Regions from separate parts of the Paenibacillus sp. PastF-3 genome, predicted to be linked through region 2. Evidence: riboswitches for the same ligand, from Rfam matches in the RefSeq annotation. Region 2 holds a riboswitch; each other region holds the start of a gene.

Region 1 (7,316 bases), on a different contig from region 2:
CGATCATGGAATGGTTCCATCCCCGTAACGGAGATTGCGTTCGAGATAATGTTGCGATCCTCTGCGGTCATTGTACCGAAACCTTTTTGATGGGGGAAACGACCGTAGCTGACAAGCTCAGAAACCGTTAGACCGTCTGGAGCTGTTGGGTTTTGCGGTAAAATCGCAAGTTGACGAGCTACCTCTTTCGTTGAAAAGTTATGGATTGATTTGCCGTCCAGCATTACACTGCCGCTCTTAGGCTTCATGATCCGAGCCATCGTTTTGAGGATTGTAGATTTACCGGAGCCGTTAGCGCCCACTAGTGCAGTGATTTTTCCCGTTGGGATAGTCAAGTTCAATCCTTTAACAATTGTAGCCTCTGCATACCCAATACTTAATTCTTCTGTATTCAAACGTTCTGACATGATAACAACTCCTTATAAGTTTTATGGAGCTATGCTCCTAGAATGAACTACATAATAAATTCCGCTTCGTAAGCACGCGCTACGTTGTATGGAGCTATACTCACGCTTTTGATTTGGCGAGTAAATATAAAAAGTAAGGTGCGCCAATAATTGCAACCACAATGCCCGTGGGAACTTCTGCAGGTTGTAATACCCATCTGCCGATCGTATCGGCAGTAATCATAAGGAGTGCCCCTGTCAACGCACTAGCCGGCAATAATACCTGATGACGGGGACCTACAAGCCTGCGAGCCAAGTGTGGTGCTATCAGTCCAACGAAGCCTATACCTCCGCTTACAGCAACACAGGAGCCGGCAAGCGCCACTGCTGTCATGAGTAGAAGAATACGCTCCTTCTCCACTCTCATTCCAAGCCCTAGTGAAGTATGATCGCCTAGATTCAATACATTAAGAATCCGTGCTTTATAGAAGGCAAACGGTAACAAAATCGCTATCCAAGGTAACAGAGCAAGGACAAATCTCCAATCCCCACCCCATATTTTACCGGCGATCCAAGTCGCTACAAATTGATAATTATTAGGATCAAGCCGAAGTGCCAACACAAGCTGGCAAGCATTAATTCCGGCAGCGACCGCAATCCCGATAAGGATCAACCTTGTTGGAGATAGACCATCTGCTTTCCGATAAGCGAGAAGATAGATTAAAGCGGCGGTTAAGCTAGCCCCTCCAAGCGCTAAGAGCGGCAAGACGAATACCGGAGCTGCTGTTGTAGCCGGAAAAAACGAGATGAAAATGATTACCGCAAAACCTGCACCCGCACTTATGCCCAGCGTAGCCGGCTCAGCAAGTGCATTTCGTGCGAGACTCTGTAAGATACAGCCTGACACTGCAAAGCCCGCTCCAACCAACAGTGAAATTACGATGCGAGGTAATCTAAAATCAAATAAAATAAGCTTTTGCTGATGTGTTCCATCTCCCAGCAGTGTATGTAATACCTCCAATGGGGATAGGCGCATAAACCCTGTATTCATACTGATAATAAACATGACGACGATCAGTATAGCTAGGAGCGATAATACTGTAAGCACGCGTTTGCGGCGTTCTTTTTCATTTGGAGAAAGGGTTAATCTGTGCATTACAGCTCCCCCTTCCGCTTACTCGCCAAGTAAATGAAGAAGGGTACCCCGATAATGGCAATTAAAGCGCCTAGCGGCGTTTCATAAGGTGCATTGATCATTCTAGCGGCGATATCCGCAAAGATAATCAATAAGCTCCCAAGTACTGCCGAGCAAGGAATAATCCAGCGATAATCTACCCCCACGAAATAACGCGTAACATGTGGAATAATTAGTCCTATAAAAGCAATCGGGCCAACCATGGATACTGCACTTCCGGCAAGAACGACTACAACAATCATACATGCCAACTGGACTAATCGAGTCCGCTGCCCCAGACCAACGGCCACTTCCTTACCTAAACTGAGCAATGTGACGGAACGTGATAACATCATCGCTGCAATTAATGCCACAAACACCCAAGGGAAAATGATTCTGATCTGAGTCCAGCTAGCTCCTCCCATTCCACCAGCTAACCAAAAAGCAATATCCTGAGATAAGTTAAAAAGAATCGCTATGCCCTGGCTAACAGCAACTAGTAATGCGCTGACAGCAGAGCCCGCAAGTGTCAACCGCAACGGTGTCAGGCCATTAAAGGAAAGCGACCCAATTCCGAATACGATAAAAGAAGCAACTGCGGCACCAATAAAACAAAACAACATAAGTGTAGTGAAGGAGAGCGAAGGTGCAAAAGCAAATACTATAGCAAGCGCTACACCCGCTCCCGCATTCAAGCCGAGCAGACCTGAATCCGCAAGTGGGTTCCTTGTCATCCCCTGCATAATTGCCCCGGCTACTGCGAAGCAAGCACCGACTAAAGCACCTGCGATCACGCGTGGAAGTCTTAGTTCTCTAATCACCTGATGTTGCTGTATATCTGGATTGAATTGAAATATTGCTTCCCATACCGTAGCTAGCTTGATATTTGCCGCACCCACTGAGACTGAAAATGCCAGTCCAAAGGCAATAGCAGCAAGTCCAAAAATCAGAATACCTATTGCAGCTGCCGGACGGGTATGTAGAGCTTTTTGTGTATCATTTTTATTGCGATGTGCGAAATCTGAGGGTGAAACCATGAGTCGTCTCCTTAATCGATAGTTACAATAGTCTATATGATAACAACAATCATTCTCATTATCGCAAAAAAATTAATGTTGTACAATTGCAGGAGCCATTTTCCCGTAATGTGGGCGAAGTTTATAAAAAAATGGTGCAGATCTTTGTATCTAAGATACTGATCTGCACGCCCTTCCCCACCCAAATGAGCAGTCTCATTCATGGTGAATTACGACTTTTATTTCACAAGACTTGTTAACACATCGTCAATGATTTTGCCACCAGCGTTCGCACCACTGTATAGCCAACTGCTTGTTGAGCTCATTTCATGCACATTACCAGCTTTTACAGCCGGGATGCCTTTCCAAATGGCACTGTCCAGAATCTCCGAACCCTCAGTCTTATCACTATTTACAAGGATAATATGATCTGCAGTCAGCTCAGAAAGCTTCTCCAGCGAAATTGGATTCCAAGTAGCTCTTGTACCCACAGGAATTTCTGTTACTAAGTTAGGCAGCTTTACACCAAGGTCTGTATATAATACAGCACCACTGCTGCGAGTTTCGTCTACAATATAGAAGTTTTTTTGTACCAGCCATAAAATCGCCACGGACTCTTCACCAATAGCTCCTTTAAGCTTTTCTTTCGCAGCCGCCGCTTTGTCTTCATAATCTTTAATGGCTTTCTCTGCTTCAGGGGTTTTGTTCAGAATTTCACCAATCTTGAGTAGCGATTTACGCCAATCTTGATTTAGCTTATCCCCGATCACATAAGTCGGTGCAATCTTATTCAATTGGTCGTAGATACCATTCTGTACGGAAGACTCCGATGGGATAAGAATCAGATCCGGAGCGAAGCTGGTTACTGCCTCCAATGGGAGATCGTAGCTAATGGTAGGGACATCTTTCAATTCAGCAGCCAGATAATCCTGAACGCCATTTGGCACAGACCATTGGGCTACTGGAGTCACACCCAGCGTTACCAAAGAATCTTCCAAATAAGAACCCAGAACACGCCCAGGATTAGCAGGGATCGTTACTTCATGCCCCATCGCATCCGTTAACGTTTTTGGTGCTGCCGGTGCTTCTGTAGCTTCTGCAGTAGGCGCTGTTGTAGGCTCCGTTCCTGCATTGGATGAACTTTCAGCATTATTATTACCGCAAGCTGATAGGAATAGCGTCATCACTATTAGTCCGATCATCGTCAATTTCATGCTTCCAAATCTTTTTCTGTTTAACGAAAACATTAAAAACCCTCCTAATATATACCTGCTTTGATATTCAAAGGTGTTGTTTACCTCTGTCTCACTTTTAAATGATATTGATTCTCATTCTCTGTGTCAACCTATAAATTTAAAATTTTGTTGATTTGCAGCATTTTCCTTCAAAAAAAATACAAAAGAGACTATATACCGAACGTTCCGGATATAGCCTCTCCTTAATAATCCATTATTTATTCAAATGATAGGGGACAGTCGCAACTACAACATCTTTTGAATTCATTAGATACGAACGGATTAAAAAGCTGGTCTGATTATGAAGTACAGCTTGCCACCAATGCTTAGTTATAAACTGTGGAATCAGAATCGTGATATGATCCGTCGCTGCGGTCTTCCACTCCACGGTATCAATAAATTTCACTAACGGACGAATAATACTGCGATATCTGGAACGAAGTACAATCAGGCGTACACCCGGATTCCATTCCTCCCACCGTTGCTCCATCTTTTGAATGTCCTCTTCATCAAAGCCAACATACACGGCTACTACATTATCTGTTAGAGACTTGGCATAGCTGATGGAATGCAGTACAGCACGTGTTACACCAGCAACAGGGACAACAACCGTACTTCCTTTAATCAAAGGTTTATCCGTAGCCGGACATATACGAAGCTGATCTGCTGTGTTCAAATAGTGCTTGTGAATGCGGTGGAACACAAACATTACAGCAGGTAAGAAAATGAACGCCATCCATACGCTTGAGAACTTAGTAATGATAAAAATAAGCGTAATTGTCAATGTAGTCAGCATACCGATGGTATTTACAACAAATCTTTTTTTCCATCCCGCTGGTTTGGTTTTAAACCAATGAACCATCATTCCAAGCTGGGACAATGTGAACGGAATGAAGACACCTACCGCATAAAGAGGAATCAAGCTTTCTGTATTTCCGTGAAATGCAGCTACAAGTACAGCAGACAGAACACCTAGAAAAATAATACCATTTGAGAAACCTAGACGGTCACCACGAACCATAAAAGCATGTGGCATATATTTATCTTTTGCAAACATAAAGGCGAGCAGCGGGAACGCTGAGTAAGCTGTATTAGCTGCTAAGAATAAAATGACTGCTGTAATCCCTTGAATGAAAAAATATAAAGTTCCGCGACCAAAGGTCGATTCAGCGATCTGAGAAACAACCGTTGCCTTTTCATCAGGCACTATACCGTACCAATAGGCCAGTAATGTGATACCTGTAAACATAAATCCAAGTATAACCCCCATGACCATTAAGGTCTTGGCTGCATTCTTTTCAGCCGGTGCTTTAAAGTTTGGAATGGCATTAGATACAGCCTCTACACCCGTAAGTGCCGAACAACCAGAACTGAAGGCTTTTAATAGTAGAAACAAACTAACATTGGAGACGGCGCTGCCTATTTCAGGGACATTCGCATGTACGCCACCTGCTGCATATTTAATAACACCGGAGATAATCAAAACTACAATCGACACCACAAACAAATACACTGGGATTGCGATAAATGAAGCCGATTCTGTAACTCCGCGAAGATTAATCAATGTTAGAAGAATAATTACGGATACAGCAATAAGAACCGTGTGATTATGAAGACTTGGAAACGCTGATGTGATCGCATCTGTCCCTGCCGAGGCACTAACAGCTACGGTCAGAATGTAATCCACTAACAAAGACCCTCCTGCTAAAAGCCCTGTCGGAACACCAAGATTACTCTTGGCAACGATGTAAGCTCCTCCTCCTTGCGGATAAGCGTAGATCGTCTGCCGATAGGATAAAATCAGGATGGCCAGCAGGCCCAATACGGCTAATGCAATTGGCAGGGAATACCAGATGGCAGTAAACCCGGCAGCCACCAGTACAATCAGAATTTGTTCCGTTCCGTAGGCTACAGACGAGAGCGCATCAGAAGACAGGACAGCCAGTGCTTTAACCTTGGATAACTTTTCATGATCGAGTTCGTTCGACTTCATCGGACGCCCGATCAATAGTCGTTTTACCTTGCTTACCATGGTGGATACAGTTCCTTTCTTTGGGAGCTGAAACGGAATTTCCGCGCGCTGTTTTCATTGGTGGATTTCATAAATGCAGACACAAAAAATAGCATACGGAAATGATCCGCATGCTATGCATGGTCATTATCCCACCTTGCTTACGAGGTTAGCTGGCGGATTCGGGCTGTGGTTTAGCCCTACGGTACAAGTCCAATCGACCTATTCCGATTCACCCCATTGGCACATATGCCAAGTTTGGTTCCCCCGTTTTTCCTAAGAAAATTCAGCGCATATTCAACTTCTCACAAGGTCTAATATTAGTCTACAAAGTGTATGCAGTAAAGCGTTGAAAAAAATGAAAAAAGAATGAAAAAACATCCAAAAAGCGCAAATACAGCGTCTAATTGGATGCTCTCTTTCATTCTCTTCAATTATCCCTCTGGGTCGTGTTTTTAGTCACTTTTCACATTTTTTCGTTCCTTCAAAGTTGAAAAATCAAAATCCTAAACTTTCTTCTGTTTCTAATTCCATCACTTCTTCTTCCTTGCGTCCGTACCAAAGTAAAATACTTATTAAAGCAAACGCGATTAAAGCAAGAAAAGGAATCGTAATGAATCCGAAATAGTTCAAGTAATCCTTATTACAAGGAACACCAATTGTACAAGGAAGCACTTTACTTAACGCAGGAATCTTCTGCTCCGCATAATGATAAATCGAGATACTGCCACCAATCAAGCTTAATGGAAGTACATATGGGATAATCCTTTTATCTCCTCGAAACGTCGCAATTCCCAAGAGGAATAACTGCGGATACATAAAAATTCGCTGGAACCAGCAAAGCTTACAAGGTTCATATTTCAATACTTCGCTCAAATACAAGCTACCAGCTACAGCAACTAAAGAGACGAACCAGGCCAGATACAGGCAGTTACGCTTGCAAAAAGATAGGAACTTTGTCACTTTGCCTCCACAGCTTTTGCGGCGTCGTTAATTTCAGTTGAAATCGCTTCAATGTTAAAAGGATCCGCAATCATTACTCCATTGATGTAAAGGGATGGTGTAGTCGTCACCCCAGCTTCACTAGCTAACTGCATACCCTTATTCAGCTCATCTGCATACGTACGATCCTTAATATCTTTACGAAGCAGTTCGTAATCGATAGCTAACTTCTCTTTCTCCGCAAGGCTTACTAAGAAATCTTCAGTCGCCCATTCTTCACTTTCATCACCTTGCTGAGCATATACAGCATCATAGAACTTCCAGAACTCATCATTATTCTGATGATAAACAGATAATGCAGCAAGTGAGGCCGTTTCAGAGTCTGGACCAACGAAAGCCATATTTACAAAGTAGAGCGCTGCTTTTCCCTCGTTGACAAAATCTTGAACAATTTTCGGTTTAACTGAAGTTGCAAATTGGGAACACGCTGGACATTTTAAGTCTCCAAATTCAACAATTTTAACAGGTGCATCCTCTTTACCAACTCTAGGT
Region 2 (7,316 bases):
TCCTGACCATACAACGATTAGCTGGAACCGGCGGACCCGGTTTAAAGATACAACGATTTTTCAGGATATTTTCGATGAGATTGTTCTCCAAGGTATTTCGCACCGAATGATTGGCGGACGTGTTCTCGTGACCGATTCGACCCATGTGAAAGCCAATGCGAATAAACATCACTATACCAAACAACAAGTACTACAAAATACCAAAGATTACATTGACGAACTCAATACCGCCGTGGCTGATGACCGGAAAGAACATGGAAAAAAGCCCTAAAACCCAGAGAGGAAGTGAACGAAGAGAAAGAAATTAAAGTGAGCACAACTGATCCAGACAGTGGATATATGATTCGTGATGGCAAACCAGAAAGCTTCTTTTATTTGGACCACCGTACGGTCGATACCAAGTACAACCTCATTACCGATGTGCACGTAACGCCCGGAAATGTCCATGATTCCGTGCCCTATTTGTCGCGTTTAGGTCGCCAGCAAGATCGTTTTGGGTTTGCAGTTGAGGCTGTTGCACTCGATTCAGGATATTTGACTACACCGATTTGTCGGGGGCTACAAAGACGAAAGATTTTTGCCGTGATTGCTCACCGGAGGTTTCACCCCAAGCAAGGCTTGTTTCCAAAGTGGAAGTTTACCTTTGATCCCGAACGTAATCTATATGTTTGTCCAGCGAGTCACGAATTGAAATACAGAACCACAGACCGCAAAGGTTACCGACAGTATGCTTCCAATCCGGAGTATTGCAAGAGTTGCCCGTTGCTGGGTCAATGTACACAGTCCCGAAATCATCGAAAGGTGGTAACCCGGCACGTTTGGGAGGACAGTAAAGATTGGGTTCGGAACAACAGGCTCAGCAAGTCTGGCAAACAGCTGTACCGCAAACGAAAAGAAACGATTGAGCGAAGCTTCGCGGATGCTAAAGAGCTCCATGGGTTTCGCTATTGCCGTTTGCGCGGACTCCGGAACGTCAGGGAACAAGCACTGATGACGGCAGCCGTGCAGAACATGAAGAAGATGGCGATCCACCTGGATAGCCTGGAAAAGTAGGGGTAATCCCCCTACTTTCCCGATTTTACAGCCACCTAAACATGAAAAGAAACCCAAGATATTAAAATAACCTGGGTTTCTCGACACTCTGAGCTTCTTTTAAGAAGCTTTTTCTTTTCCTAAAAATTAACTTACATTTTTTCTACACAAAATTTATATATAATAAGGGAAATTGGAACGGAGCAGGTGAACATATTGTCTATACATCAAGTTTTAATTGCAGATAGTGAATGGAATATGAGAAAATCGCTTCGGTTTTATCTGGAGAAACAAGGGTTTTATGTAAAAGAAGCGACTACAGGAACAGAAGCACTGGAAATGTTAAAGAAGTACTCATTTGATATTATATTATTGGATATTATTTTGCCTGATATGGACGGATGGCAAGTCTGTAAGGTAGTCAAGGAAACCGTTTTTGTACCTATGCTGATATTAACGGAACAGGGAGATACTAAGGACAAGATTCGCGGGCTTAGGATTGGAGCTGACGATTACCTAACCAAGAATATTGAACCTGAAGAGTTATTAGCCCGCATATACTCCATTCTCCGGAGGGTAGCAATTACAAAATCCATGTTTGAAAAAGAAAGATCCCTTGAATTCCCTGGGTTAATAATATATCCAAAAAAGAGGGAGATTTATATTGATGGGATCTTGGAGGGGTTTTCTCAAAAGGATTTTGATTTGATTGTTACTCTTGCTCAAAGAAGAGAAAAAACTTTTACCAGAGAGGAATTGGTGGATAGTGTATGGGGATATGATTTCGAAGGAGAAAATCGTGTAGTTGATACCCATATAAAGAAAATTCGCCAAAAATTCCAAAACGCTGGGCTTAAATATAGTCCAATTCAGACGGTTCGGAGTATAGGGTATAGATTTTTTAAACAGGATTGAACAATTTATATAATTCAATATTACCTATAAGGACACCATGAGATTTTAGTGCTTGGTTATATGTTGATTGTTGTAGCTTTGACGTTAACTGGTAATCAGAATTAAATCATTTTAAGATGGTGAGCTGATGTTTTCTATTTATTCAAAACAAGTTGCAGAATTGTTAAGTGCGCTGGGGATATGGTCATTTCTGATAAGCATTGGAATTAGTATTTTTATAAGTATCATCGGAGTAATTCCTTCAGTTTTTATGACCACCGTAAATGTTTTGATTTTCGGATTCTACCCTGGTTTTTTGCTCTCGTGGATTGGTGAGGTCTTAGGTGCAGGGGTATCCTACAATTTATATCGATTAGGTGTTCAAAGAGTGAACAAGCTTAGAAGGGTAAATTATCTGTGGTTAAATAATCTTAACAATATGACTCCACTAAGGCAGTTTTTCATCTTGTTGTTGGCTAGGCTCATACCCTACGTACCATCCTCCATTGTAACATTGGTAGCCACCACATCCAGTATGACTTTCTTGAACTATATGTTGGCAACTGCTGTAGGCAAGCTTCCCTCCATTTGGTTAGAAACCTTACTTGCTTATGGATATGTAAAAGTAGAAAATAAATCAATGAAAATAATAATTACAATAATGTCACTACTTTCTCTATATATTATTATCCATACAAGTAAGATGAAAAATGGTAAGTTGAATGAAATTCACGAAAATGATCACTAATCCTAGAAATTTATGCATTGTACTATAAAATTGTGTGGTATTTGTGTTGTTTGAAAATAAAAATAGAAAATTTTATATCGGATTGACACAGTGAATATAAATACAATACTATAGCAATAGTTACAAAAAATTAATTAATTATTGCCGAATTTCGTATTGAAAACGGGGGAACCATTCTTGGGTGAATTATTCTTGAAAGCAAAGGAATATAGGGAACCTTTAACCGAACCCTCAGCTAACTCCGTAGGCATTGAAGGGAGAACCTGATTCTGAAAAAGTTTATTTTATCCGTAGTGGGGGCTGCAGTATTGTTCACTTCTGTTCCTGCAAGCACCTACGCAAGTGAAGTAAGTATTGAAAATGAAGTGAAAGAGGTATTGGGGACTCCTTATTTATGGGGGGGGACTACGGCGGCGGGTTTTGATTGTACGGGTTTCATATTGTATATATTAGATAAATTTAATGCAGGTGATTTACCGCGCACATCACAATCTCAAGCTAAAGTAGGCACACCCGTGTCTAAAGATGATCTTCGCGTAGGAGATCTGGTCTTTTTTAACACTTTTGGTACAGGAATTTCCCATGCAGGCATTTATGTAGGTGATGATCAGTTTGCTCATTCCTCAAGCAGTAAAGGCGTAAGAATTAGTAGACTCTCAGAGTCATATTATCGTGATCGTTATGTCACTGCTCGCCGTGTAGTGAGCGAAACTAGCTACCTCAAAATGATTAGTGAATGATGAGTTTGTAAGGTCAGCATCTGTTTTTTTACCTTTTTAATTTCTGGGTTTGTATGCATCCTCTTTAAGAAAAAGACTTCTCACAGGTTGTATTTTATTGTGAGAGGTCTTTTTGCGTCGAGGCTTAGTGTTTAGTGGAAGGTGTGAAAAAACGGTAATAATACAATTGACATACCCCCGAGGGGTACCCTTAGAAGATCGATTTTTCGGAAATGCCAACATTTTTTCTGAAGGTGAGAAAAGGTCTCTCGTTTCTTTCCATCCGGATCTATATAAATACTGGGAAACTACGACAGAAATCACGAAACCTATTTACGCGGGGCACAAAGGTTTAAAAGACGTAACCCGTATGCAGTTAATAGATCTTAACCTTTGGTTGCCTGGTGATATATTAATGAAAGCCGATAAGATGAGTATGGCTCACTCTTTAGAGGTTCGTGTTCCTTTCCTTGATAAAGAAGTGTTTGAGATTGCCCAGAAAATTCCTGCTTCATTATTGCTCGCAATAGGAACCACTAAATACATCTTACGTAAAGCCCTGGAGGGAATCGTACCTCATTCTGTGTTAGGTCGTCCAAAATTAGGCTTTCCTGTGCCTTTGAAAAAATGGTTATTAACCCCAATGGGTGATACCATCCTTCAACAAATTACAGAGAGTGGGGTGGACCAATGGATTCAACTAAATGTTGTTAAAGAGATGTTAAAACAACATCGAATGGGAACGGCCGATTATTCCCGCAAGATTTGGACGATTTATATATTTTCGTTGTGGCATTCCATGTATATTAAACAGTCTATATTCAGGCAAGCTCTAGTCAACTCATAACTCGATAATAGTAGTCAATTGTAGTCGCCTAATTTTGAGATAGCGTAAGCTACCGAGAGGAAAAATATTCAGATATGTGATCCTATCCATCTTAAATCGGGGACTAAATCAACAGTTGGTTGCGAATTATGGAATGACTGGAGAGGAAAAGGAAGGAACATGGTTGTTATTACCCGGATTGCTTTTTTCAATCACTTAAGCAAGGAACAATAACTTCATGAAATATGCAAACTTTCAACATCATATCCACATACAACTCTTCTACAATAAAAATATTAAAAGAAAGCAATTTACAGAGGAGGTACACAGATGGATTGGTCTTTGCTATTGCTGTTGATTTGTCCACTGATGATGGTATTGATGATGTTTGGGATGAGAGGAATGCATGGTAAAGACTCTCATTCAAACCAGTCACAATCCAACTGGACACTTCACGAAGACTATAATGAGTTAAAAGTAGAGAACGAACGAATGAAAAAGCAACTTCTAAGCTTGTCTAAATAACTCATATTAGAGAAAAGCATATAAAACTCCATTGAAATCGCCCATGGATAAATGGAAGACCTTATTAACCATTTTGACGGGGCGATTTCTTTGTACAAGCTATAAATCACGAACTCAGTCTGGCTAGATTTTGTATATAAATACACTTTTAGGATAATATAACTTAGGATGAACAAACATTAAAATTATGAAGGAGTAATAAAAATGACGACAATTTCACATTCTTCGGTTCAACATTTTCAAAGTTGTATTGATAGTTGTAACGACTGTATGCAAGCATGTGAAGAATGTTTAACCTCTTGTCTTAAAGAGACAGACGTGCAAGCAAGAATTCACTGTATCCACACTTTGCGTGATTGTGCGGATATCTGTGCAACAGCTGCCCAATGGATGGCTCGTGGAAGTATATACGCAAAAGAATTTTGCCAAGTCTGTGCAAAGATCTGTGACGATTGTGCTGCAGAATGTTCGAAATTTCAAGACGCACATTGTCAGAAATGTGTTGAGTATTGTCGTAAATGTGCAGATGAATGCCGTAAAATGGCTTCGTAAAGTTGAGGTTAGGTGATTGAGGGGAGCAATGAACGGAATTTTAGATAGTTGCACCCATGAGAAATAAAGAAACGACGAAAGCTAGTAAGAGCTTTCGTCGTTTTGCAATAGTTTATTATTTTTTAGTAACATTGACAGACTAATTCGCCCTTCGTCTAGTGTTGTCATCTAATTAGGATAGGCAATGTTAATTTGTGTTTAATTAGTAAGTCCATATGCTCCCTTATTTATCGATGTGTAACGGTGGGAATATGTTGATGTGTCATGGAGAATAATGGGATTAGATCTTGTCTAAGCCATCATACCAGCCGTATAACCATCCATAATGTTCGTTCGTTAATATTGTAATAATCTGAGGAGTTAAGATGGACAACAACCTAAATAATTCATTTCTGTCCCTATTCAAACCGGAAACAGCAAGCGGAAAAGCTGGAAAATGCTTCAGTCATACAGTCCGTGGTATATCTCTATGGCCTGCCGTGAAGCTCAAATGTGGCATCATCGATGGAGAGGCTGCCACTTTGCCATGGGATCGATGAAGAAGGAGTGCTCTAGAGGGATTTGAATGGGGAGGCCAGGAGGACCAAAAAAAAGGCCGGTAATGGGTTCAAAAAGACTTCTGTGACCATGATGCTCTTTGGGTGGAGGTTCCCCCCCATCAAAGGAAAATCACCCACCCAGCGACATACATATACTGACTTCCACTAACTTCTGTGTGAAGAAGGAAAAAATACTCAGTCCGCTAATCCGGTCTGCTTGTAAAACAGAAAGAGCTTTACTTTCCAAGCTCCATTGATAACTCTGCTTTGTTTGTTCAACCATAGCACCACGCAGAAAAAATAGTTAGGGTCAACACTGACAGAATAATAGCGATTAAGATGCTACATAATAAAGCAGCGCCTCCCCACTGCAAAAATGTTTCTAGCCCTTCGATAAACCTATAACCAAACCATAAAACATACTTACACTCCTCTAAACGGTTTATCTATTGATTTATTTGTGATGCTCTGAATGCTCCTCTTGTTGATTGTTTTGTTGTACGGGCTTATCCAGAAAATCCGAAATGGATTGAGGTACCGCTGTAATAACCAGGATGATGGATATGATCGATGAAATGAAATATACCCATGCCGCAGGACGATCTTTTTTCCACCTTCGTTTCGCTACAACGATAAACCATATGGACAAGAGAAGAGAGATGACTAAAAAAATGAGTTTAAGAGATGGAGCCATGGAGAAGAGCCCAGCACCTAAGGATGTTAATCCTAAGGCAATCAACAGGGTATGAAGCCAATGATGTGCAGATGCAAAGAGCGCGAAAAGGACAGAACTGATCGATTTGAGTAAGGTTCTTTCTTTTTTCAAGGGGGTTCACCTCCTTTATAAATTCTTTACACTTATTATAAGGATGAAATATGGAGTTGAGATGAAGTTATAACGAAGCGATGCCTGTTAGCAGAAACAACAAAGGAGCCATACCAATGTAATTTTAGCGGGGGATTTTGATGATCAGTCCATTGTAAAGGTAAGCGTCAAACGGCCCTCATCCTGATCTCAAGGTTTGGGCTGTTTGACGCTTACGATTTATTTGGTATGTAAGTAGCTCCTAGACCTTAATATCAACAGTTTGCCCTCGATACTGATCCGGTATTTTTGCCGTATGGTTCTGATGAGTGGCCTCAGTGTGTTGGTAATTGGTCGTTTGCTTAATTGCAGCCCCTCCATGCATACCTTCCATTCCACAATTTTTTGGCATATTACCTGCACTTGATACCTGGCTCAAACCTGTCATAAATAATTCCTCCTTGTTGTTTCATTTATTTAATTCCATTTAAAAATACCATTAATATGTGTCGGTTCAATGTAGACATTAAGGAGTTAAGCCAAGAATCAATAACTTCATGGAATGCCCAATGTTTCAACATCAAATCCACAAATCACTCTTCTATAATAAAAATATCAAAAGAAAGACAATTTACAGAGGAGGCACACAGATGGAATGGTCATTGTTACTATTGTT
Region 3 (7,316 bases), on a different contig from region 2:
ATATTCATATAACACTTGACTGAGCCCATGGAATCCAGTGTTCGTAATCGCTCCTTGCCCCAAATCGGTCAGGAATGCACCTGCGGTTGGCACAAGGATAATGAATGGATGAACAAGGATCGCAATGGCAATCAGCTTCATCTCCTTGGCCTCTATCTTCCGTCCGAGAAACTCCGGTGTTCTACCAACCATCAATCCACATAGGAAGACTCCCATGATGGCATACATCAGCATATTAATTAGTCCGACACCTTTCCCACCGAAAACATTGTTGAGCATCATCAGTGCAAGAGGCGTAATGCCTCCCAGTGGCGTCAGCGTATCATGCATATTGTTAACACTACCTGTTGTAGCTGCGGTTGTTACTGAAGTAAACAAGGAAGACTGCGGTATGCCAAAGCGTACCTCTTTCCCTTCCATACTACCTTGTGAAGATTCAATTCCCAGTGCATTGATCGCAGGGTTGCCCTTTGATTCTGCATAAAAGTTCAGGCTTAATAGCAGTACGAACAAGGTCATCATCGCAGTAAAAATCACCCAGCCCTGACGTTTGTTCTTCGCAAACAATCCGTACATATAAGGTAGCGAAGCCGGCAGCATCCACATGGAGAGAATCTCCAGAACATTCGTAAGTGGATTAGGGTTCTCAAAAGGATGTGAGGAATTAGCCCCGAAGAAGCCGCCCCCATTCGTGCCCAAATGTTTGATCGATTCCAAAGAAGCGACTGGCCCGATAGCAATTTGTTGGGTTTGCCCTTCCAGAGTAGTGACCTCAAGCGAAGGCTTTAGCGTTTGCGGCACATGCAAGCCTACCAGCACCAATGAAACTAACAAAGCTAGTGGAATGAACACACGAATATGTGCTTTGACGAAATCCTCGAAGAAGTTCCCGACTGATTTCTGGCCTGTGATCCCTCTGACAAAAGCAACCGCAACAGAAAATCCGCTCGCTGCAGACGTAAACATCATCATCGTGATGACAGCCATTTGTGAAAAATACGAAAGACCCGTCTCCCCGCTATAATGCTGCAGGTTCGTATTGGTCATAAAGCTGATCACCGTATTGAATGAAAGCGTCTGTTCCATATCTGTAATTCCATTCGGATTTAGCGGTAATCCTCGCTGTAATCTAAGAACAATATAACTGAAAGTAACGAGTACGATATTCGTTAAAACAAAGCTGAGCGCATACTTCTTCCAGGTCATACCGTCCCGTTGTTTCAGGCCGATCAGCTTATAAATTCCTTTTTCCATACCTCCAAACCATCGATCCGTACGGTTCGGTTCATTAGAAAATACATGATATAAATATGTGCCCATCGGCTTAACCAGCAAGATGAGAATCACAATTACAGCAACAATTTGTAAAATGCCCATGAATGCCCCTCCTTAAAATTTCTCCGGATGAATCAATGCGTAAACCAGGTATACAAATAGCAGTAGGGTAACAGTGATGACTAGAATCACAGCTTATCCCTCCCTGTATCGTCAACTACACTAGCGCACCAGCGCATAAATCCATAAAATAACCCGTAAATTACAGCTAATGAAGCCACCATATACAGATCCATCATATCTCCCGCACTCCTTCTTTTATCCTTAATGAGGTGATTTATCGATCAGAAAATCAGCATCACCACTGTGGGAATAGATTACATAACTTGCGCCAAGTCTTTTATAGACCAATCTAGGATTTATTGAGCTTGTGATTACAAAAATCGGCTGTGTCGTCCAAGTGCGGCACATCTGAATATAGCGGCAGCATAACGTAAAGCTGCTCTCGAACAGATATACCCGGCCTACCGGGAACGGCGGGCGAAACCAAGTATTCTGATGGCGGGTATCTACTAGAACAACTTGCTCAATCCCCATCTCTTCAAGTAGGGACTTCTCAGGCAAGTTGTTGGTCAATCCGGCCATCTTAATGCCTCTGAATTTTAGAAGCTTAATAAAATGTTCTCCTGCCTTCGTTGGCGCACATACCAGTACATATTCATTCTGATCTGTCATCTCTTATTCTCCTCAAATGCTTTGCTTGTAAGATCAGAGCTTGATCACCCTGGTCTTGAAAGAAAAGCTACCGCTAATGATGAATATAACGACCTCTTTGTGAGGTTTTCCATAAATGCTTTGCTTAAAAAAGCACAGCAAAAAGCCACAAAGGATTCTCCTCTGTGGCTCGCTAGCGGTCACATTGCACTCATCCTCTCTCCATACGCTTACGAGGTTAGCTGTCGGATTCGGGCGGTGAGAGTCGCCCTACCTGTAGAGGATGCGAGCACACTCGCATCCTCTACAGGATTCACCCCATAACCGGCTTCCGACTCTCACATCGTCTGCCGATTGTTGGTTCCCCCGCTTTCCTTATCGGAAATTAAGCGGATCAAATATTCGATTGTTGTATTGAAACAGGAGTAATCATACCCTTATGCAGGAAGTATTGTAAAACCTGATTGATGCCAAAATAATGCAAATTAAAAACTATTTTCGCATTGGAGAGCGCTTACTTGATATCCAATCTCTCTATATCTCTTGTTTACTCGAATTTGAATCGATTAGCGAAATACGGGCGTACCACGTGATTTTATTCACTACGATTGGACGAATCCCCAAAAATCGCCTTTATAGGTAAGGAAATAAGAAAGCGAGATTAAGCGAGCAAGAGGCTCGATAACTCGCAATAAATACCTATTTGGTTCCCTTTTTCGTCGCAGTCGGCAGGATATGGATAAAATCGCGCTCAAAAGAACACTTTCTGTTTTTACAGAAACACCTTGAAAAGAGTATGATTCGGGTTGAATCTATTTCACAAAATACATTCAACGCTGAGTTCCTGCCTTTGCAGGGAACGGGGGAACCATCAGGCCACATGGCCTACTTGGGGTGAATCCGAAGGAGACTGTTCAAGTCTCACATAGGTAGGGCGACTCTCACCGTCCGAATCCGACAGCTAACCTCGTAAGCGTAAAGAGAGAGACCCTTGATCCGCCACGCTTTGGCACAGGTGTGTGTATACCTGTATTCCAAAACCGCAGCAGAGGTCCTCCTCTTGCTGCGGTTTTTGCGTTACCTGAATCTATAGGGTGATAGCATGCTGGACGGGGTGAAAGGAATGAAACACTATTATTGGGGAACTCAGCAAGGGCTACTGGAGCCGATAAGTCTAAATTATGTTTGCTTTGGAGCGTTGTGGTTCGAAGAGGATCATCACAGAACTATTGTCGGCTATGCTTTTGGTCAGAAGCAGATTGAATCACTTCGCCATTTCAGCAGCCCATCTACCTGTGAATACTGTATGGACCGAACAATTATATACGAAATATATAAAAATATCCGAGAAAAGCAACAGCTGCAGGATTGGTCAGCACACCAACGATTTCCGTGGCTCACCGCTTTTAAGGAACCGTGGAAAGATGTTGAAGTCGGTTGGTACGTAATGAGATCCCGCAACACCTTTCCCTTACATTTATCCGTTATACGAAAACAGAAATTCCGATTATGGCTGGAGCATGCCGCAGTCTGTGAGAATGAAGCTGAAATGCTCGCCTATATAGAGAGGGCTAACGTCGCTCACCATGTTGAGCTTAAGCTTTTACAAACCTAAGGAAGAGAAACCTGTCATGGACCAGCGAAGACTATCTCGCATAGAAGTATTTGTCTTTGATTCACCTGAGCCTATTCACTATGGAATGGAGGCTCATCAAGGCAGCCGGTATGGCATCCTGAAACTTACCTGTAAAGGAGGTAGCAGCTGGGGGGCATGTCTTATCTCTGCCAATACCCAAACCTTCGACCTTATTAAATGGAGTTCTTTTCTCAGAATGATATACCATTGCCGGCTTGAGGAAGCGATAGATAAAGTACGTACCCATGGTTCAGAGTGGGATCAGACTCAGTTTGAGCTAGTGCAAGGTGCTTTACAAGATTTAAAAGCCAAGCTGCAGGGTAAATCCTTGGCAGGGCACATTGAGCAAGGTCGTCTGTACAGAGCTGTTGCTGGTGGGAGAGATTCCAGAGGAGGGCGGCTATATTATAAACCATCCAGTGTTGCGCTTCAAAAACATAGTTATCCAGAACCTGATACCGCCGAGCTTATCAACAAATCCATTTCTTACTTTTCTATATTATAGGTTCATCCCATAACCCCTTCTGAAAGGATCGTGTTTATCATGCCTGACCCCTTACCTGCTGAATCACTCCGTAGAGCTATATTTGCAGAGTGTGTTCAAAAGTGTACGAATGATATCTATGCGCTCAGTTCTATGTTGTTACAACAATCAGCAGAAGCCGAGAAGGTTACTATCCGTACTTTTAAAGAGCTTCATAAAATATTCCGTCAAAAAAGCTTCGACAGCCAGCTATTCTCTATCGAAGCTTACCGCTTTTGTATCCGACAATGCGCTGATTATTACACGCGCCGGTCTCTCCTATCTGCCAAGGCATTGCCTTGGGAGGAACAGCTTGTAAAAACGATGTGGTATGGCCTAAAGCTATCTTTACCTCAAATAAGCATCATCCTGCAAAAGAGTGTTCCTGTACTAAAAGCGCAGCTTAGACATGTGCGGGAGCAACTGACTGTTCAAGAGGATTTGCTGCCTAGTGGTAATCTATCCGTTGTATAGTCTCCTAAAGGGAAAAGACATTTGGTAAGTTTGCGAACTTCATGGACCTTATTGGATCAAAAACACCAACTAACCCCCCATCCATATCGAACAGCTGCACTGGAGTCCGCAACTATCTTCCAAAGGCGGTTTACTCGCAAATAACGCCTGCTGAGTCCGGATGTAGCTAAGATTAGATCTACTCCTTCATAATGAATATCAACAAAGGACAAGCCGCGGCTACATAACTTTTACGATATGTATACAAAAAAGCCACGGCATCTGCCGCGGCTTCCTTATTTCCTACTATTACGCTTTGCTCTTACGCGCCTTACCGTACATCCGCAATCCTGCAATCATCCCTACCATGGCGATACCAGTTAATACACCTTGAGTGAAATCCATTAAAATGGATCCATCTGTCGGGAGCATTCTACTAACCGTTGCCAGAAATACCGAACTCATTAAAAGCATCATATTATATTGTTCACTTTTAGTCATGATTGCCACTCCTTAAAAGTTATATGAAGCCACTTAGATCTTGTAAGCCTTCATCGCTTTTCTGATCTCTTTAATACTTGGACGTTTACCGTACATCAATACGCCCGTGCGATAAATCTTGGCAGCCAACCATCCAAAGATGAACGTGGTAACAAGCAGGATGGCTAATGACACAATAACTTGCCAAATCGCTACTTCACCGACACCAATTCTGAGCAGCATGGTCAATGGAGAGGTGAACGGCACATAACTCGCTACCTTAACCAGCAGAGTATCCGCATTGGAGATACTGAATAGTGGAACATAGAATGCTACGAAGCCTAACATCATAATCGGCATAACCGCTTGGCCAAGATCCTCTGTACGGCTGACAATTGAACCTACAGCTGCATACATCAAGGCATAGAGGAAATAACCCAGTACATAAAGAACAATCCCATAAAGCAACAAGTTAATATTAAGCTGGCCTAAATCCAGGTCTAAATCTTTCAAAATCGTTGCATTATGCGGAAGCTTAAGATTGACGACTACCGCTGCGATAATGACGCCAATTTGTAATAATCCTACTAAGAAGACTCCGATAACTTTACCGAACATTTGCGCTAACGGTGAGGCACTAGTAATCAGAATCTCCATGATCCGTGAGCTCTTCTCCGAAGTAATCTCAGCTGCGATCATATTACCAGTCATCATGATAGACATGAAGAACAGCATAAGCATGGCGTATACAATAACGTAATTAATAGCTGGAGCGGATTCCTGCGACGCATCTTTATCTCCCGCAGTCCCATCAGGGTTGAGCTGCTGAGTAGCTATCTGTACCGGTGTTGACATAGCAGCAATCTGCTCCTGTGTCAGCTTGTCGCCAACAACGAACTGGGTGTTGGCCTGCTGAAGGGCATTTTGGAGATAGATTTGTACATCGCCCTTCAATTCACCACTTTCACTATAATAAGTAACGGGTGGAAGTCCTTCACCAGTCGATTCTGCAAAAGTAACATACCCCTCTACAGTCCCTTCATCTAAAGCTTTCTTTAGCTCCGCATCATCGGCAGAAGTATATTGCACAACTTTCGCCTGCGGCATTCCTTCAGGTGAAGTATATGCCTTCAACAACTCTGCAGCCTGATTTCCATCTTCCGCGATCACAGCAATTTGAGTCTCTGCGTTTGTTTTAGAATCACCCTTAAACTGATCGATGATATACGGAAGATTCATCCCGATGCTGAGCAGCAACACTAGAATTAACGTAGTAATCATGAATGATTTCGTTCTTACTTTATTTTTAAAGGTAAAGCCAATAATTGTCCCCATCTTATTCATGAGATTCACCCACCGCTCTGATAAAGATTTGATTTAACGTTGGTTCCTTAATTTCAAAATGCTCCACTTCACCCTGCGCCATCGCCTGCTGTAGGATACGTTGTGCTGCGCCGATCTCACTGATTGACAACAGATAACCTCTCTCCTGTCGCTGTACTGCTGTTACACCTGCAATTGATTCTAGACCGGTCACTTCGTTATCCGTACGCAACAATACTTGTTCACGAGGATACCCACTCTTAATCGTACGAATATCGCCCTGCACGACAGTATTGGAACGATCCAAAATCGTAATATTACGGCAAAGCTCTTCAACATGCTCCATCCGGTGAGTAGAGAATAAGATACTTGTTCCTTGATCACGCAATTCTTTTACCGTATCTTTCAGTAGTTCCACGTTAACAGGGTCCAAACCACTGAAGGCTTCATCAAGGATCAGAATTTGCGGCTTATGAACAACTGCGGCGATAAAGCCCATTTTCTGCTGATTCCCTTTGGAGAGCTCTTCAATCTTCTTATTGTAATAATCCGGAACCTCAAACCGATCAAGCCAGTAGCGAAGGCTCTTATCTGCATCACTAGCCGACATCCCGCGCAGACGTGCCAAGTAGACGATTTGATCGCTTACCTTTACCTTTGGATATAATCCTCTTTCTTCGGGCAGATAGCCCATGATTTGCTGGAGTTCGCTGTTATAAGGCTTTCCATTATATAAAATATTCCCGCCATCAGGGTAAATTAGGCCAAGCACCATACGCATTGTGGTTGTTTTTCCAGCACCATTTGCCCCCAGTAATCCGTAAATTTCCCCCTTGCCTACCGTTAAATTAATTCCGTTTACAGCGGTTTTTTCTCCATATTGCTTCATTACACTTTCCAGCTTTAAGGCTT

The links. A riboswitch is a leader RNA that binds a small molecule or an ion and turns the genes downstream of it on or off. The one in region 2 is predicted to bind cyclic di-AMP.
Region 1: linked by a shared signal. The riboswitch ahead of M2444_RS03825 (APC family permease) and the one ahead of M2444_RS23665 (C40 family peptidase) in region 2 are both predicted to bind cyclic di-AMP.
Region 3: linked by a shared signal. The riboswitch ahead of M2444_RS25805 (hypothetical protein) and the one ahead of M2444_RS23665 (C40 family peptidase) in region 2 are both predicted to bind cyclic di-AMP.

The regions. Positions count from the first base shown of each region.
Region 1 is NZ_JARXWM010000001.1:829,347-836,662, forward strand. It holds gene M2444_RS03805 (ABC transporter ATP-binding protein) at 1-407, opposite strand, end outside; gene M2444_RS03810 (FecCD family ABC transporter permease) at 508-1,542, opposite strand; gene M2444_RS03815 (FecCD family ABC transporter permease) at 1,542-2,597, opposite strand; gene M2444_RS03820 (ABC transporter substrate-binding protein) at 2,816-3,823, opposite strand; gene M2444_RS03825 (APC family permease) at 4,026-5,843, opposite strand; cyclic di-AMP (ydaO/yuaA leader) riboswitch at 5,967-6,124, opposite strand; gene M2444_RS03830 (disulfide oxidoreductase) at 6,321-6,785, opposite strand; gene M2444_RS03835 (DsbA family protein) at 6,782-7,316, opposite strand, start outside.
Region 2 is NZ_JARXWM010000014.1:22,644-29,959, forward strand. It holds one part of gene M2444_RS23650 (IS1182 family transposase) at 1-269, shown strand, start outside; one part of gene M2444_RS23650 (IS1182 family transposase) at 269-1,053, shown strand; gene M2444_RS23655 (response regulator transcription factor) at 1,249-1,947, shown strand; gene M2444_RS23660 (TVP38/TMEM64 family protein) at 2,075-2,674, shown strand; cyclic di-AMP (ydaO/yuaA leader) riboswitch at 2,807-2,939, shown strand; gene M2444_RS23665 (C40 family peptidase) at 2,944-3,414, shown strand; gene M2444_RS23670 (asparagine synthase-related protein) at 3,764-4,240, shown strand; gene M2444_RS23675 (DUF2933 domain-containing protein) at 4,550-4,744, shown strand; gene M2444_RS23680 (four-helix bundle copper-binding protein) at 5,015-5,296, shown strand; gene M2444_RS23685 (hypothetical protein) at 5,662-5,835, shown strand; gene M2444_RS23690 (hypothetical protein) at 6,290-6,661, opposite strand; gene M2444_RS23695 (hypothetical protein) at 6,903-7,088, opposite strand; gene M2444_RS23700 (DUF2933 domain-containing protein) at 7,291-7,316, shown strand, end outside.
Region 3 is NZ_JARXWM010000016.1:115,939-123,254, forward strand. It holds gene kdpA (potassium-transporting ATPase subunit KdpA) at 1-1,377, opposite strand, end outside; gene kdpF (K(+)-transporting ATPase subunit F) at 1,390-1,467, opposite strand; gene M2444_RS25805 (hypothetical protein) at 1,600-2,010, opposite strand; cyclic di-AMP (ydaO/yuaA leader) riboswitch at 2,201-2,391, opposite strand; cyclic di-AMP (ydaO/yuaA leader) riboswitch at 2,814-2,979, shown strand; gene M2444_RS25810 (hypothetical protein) at 3,113-3,604, shown strand; gene M2444_RS25815 (hypothetical protein) at 3,621-4,130, shown strand; gene M2444_RS25820 (hypothetical protein) at 4,170-4,622, shown strand; gene M2444_RS25825 (hypothetical protein) at 4,911-5,102, opposite strand; gene M2444_RS25830 (ABC transporter permease) at 5,136-6,425, opposite strand; gene M2444_RS25835 (ABC transporter ATP-binding protein) at 6,418-7,316, opposite strand, start outside.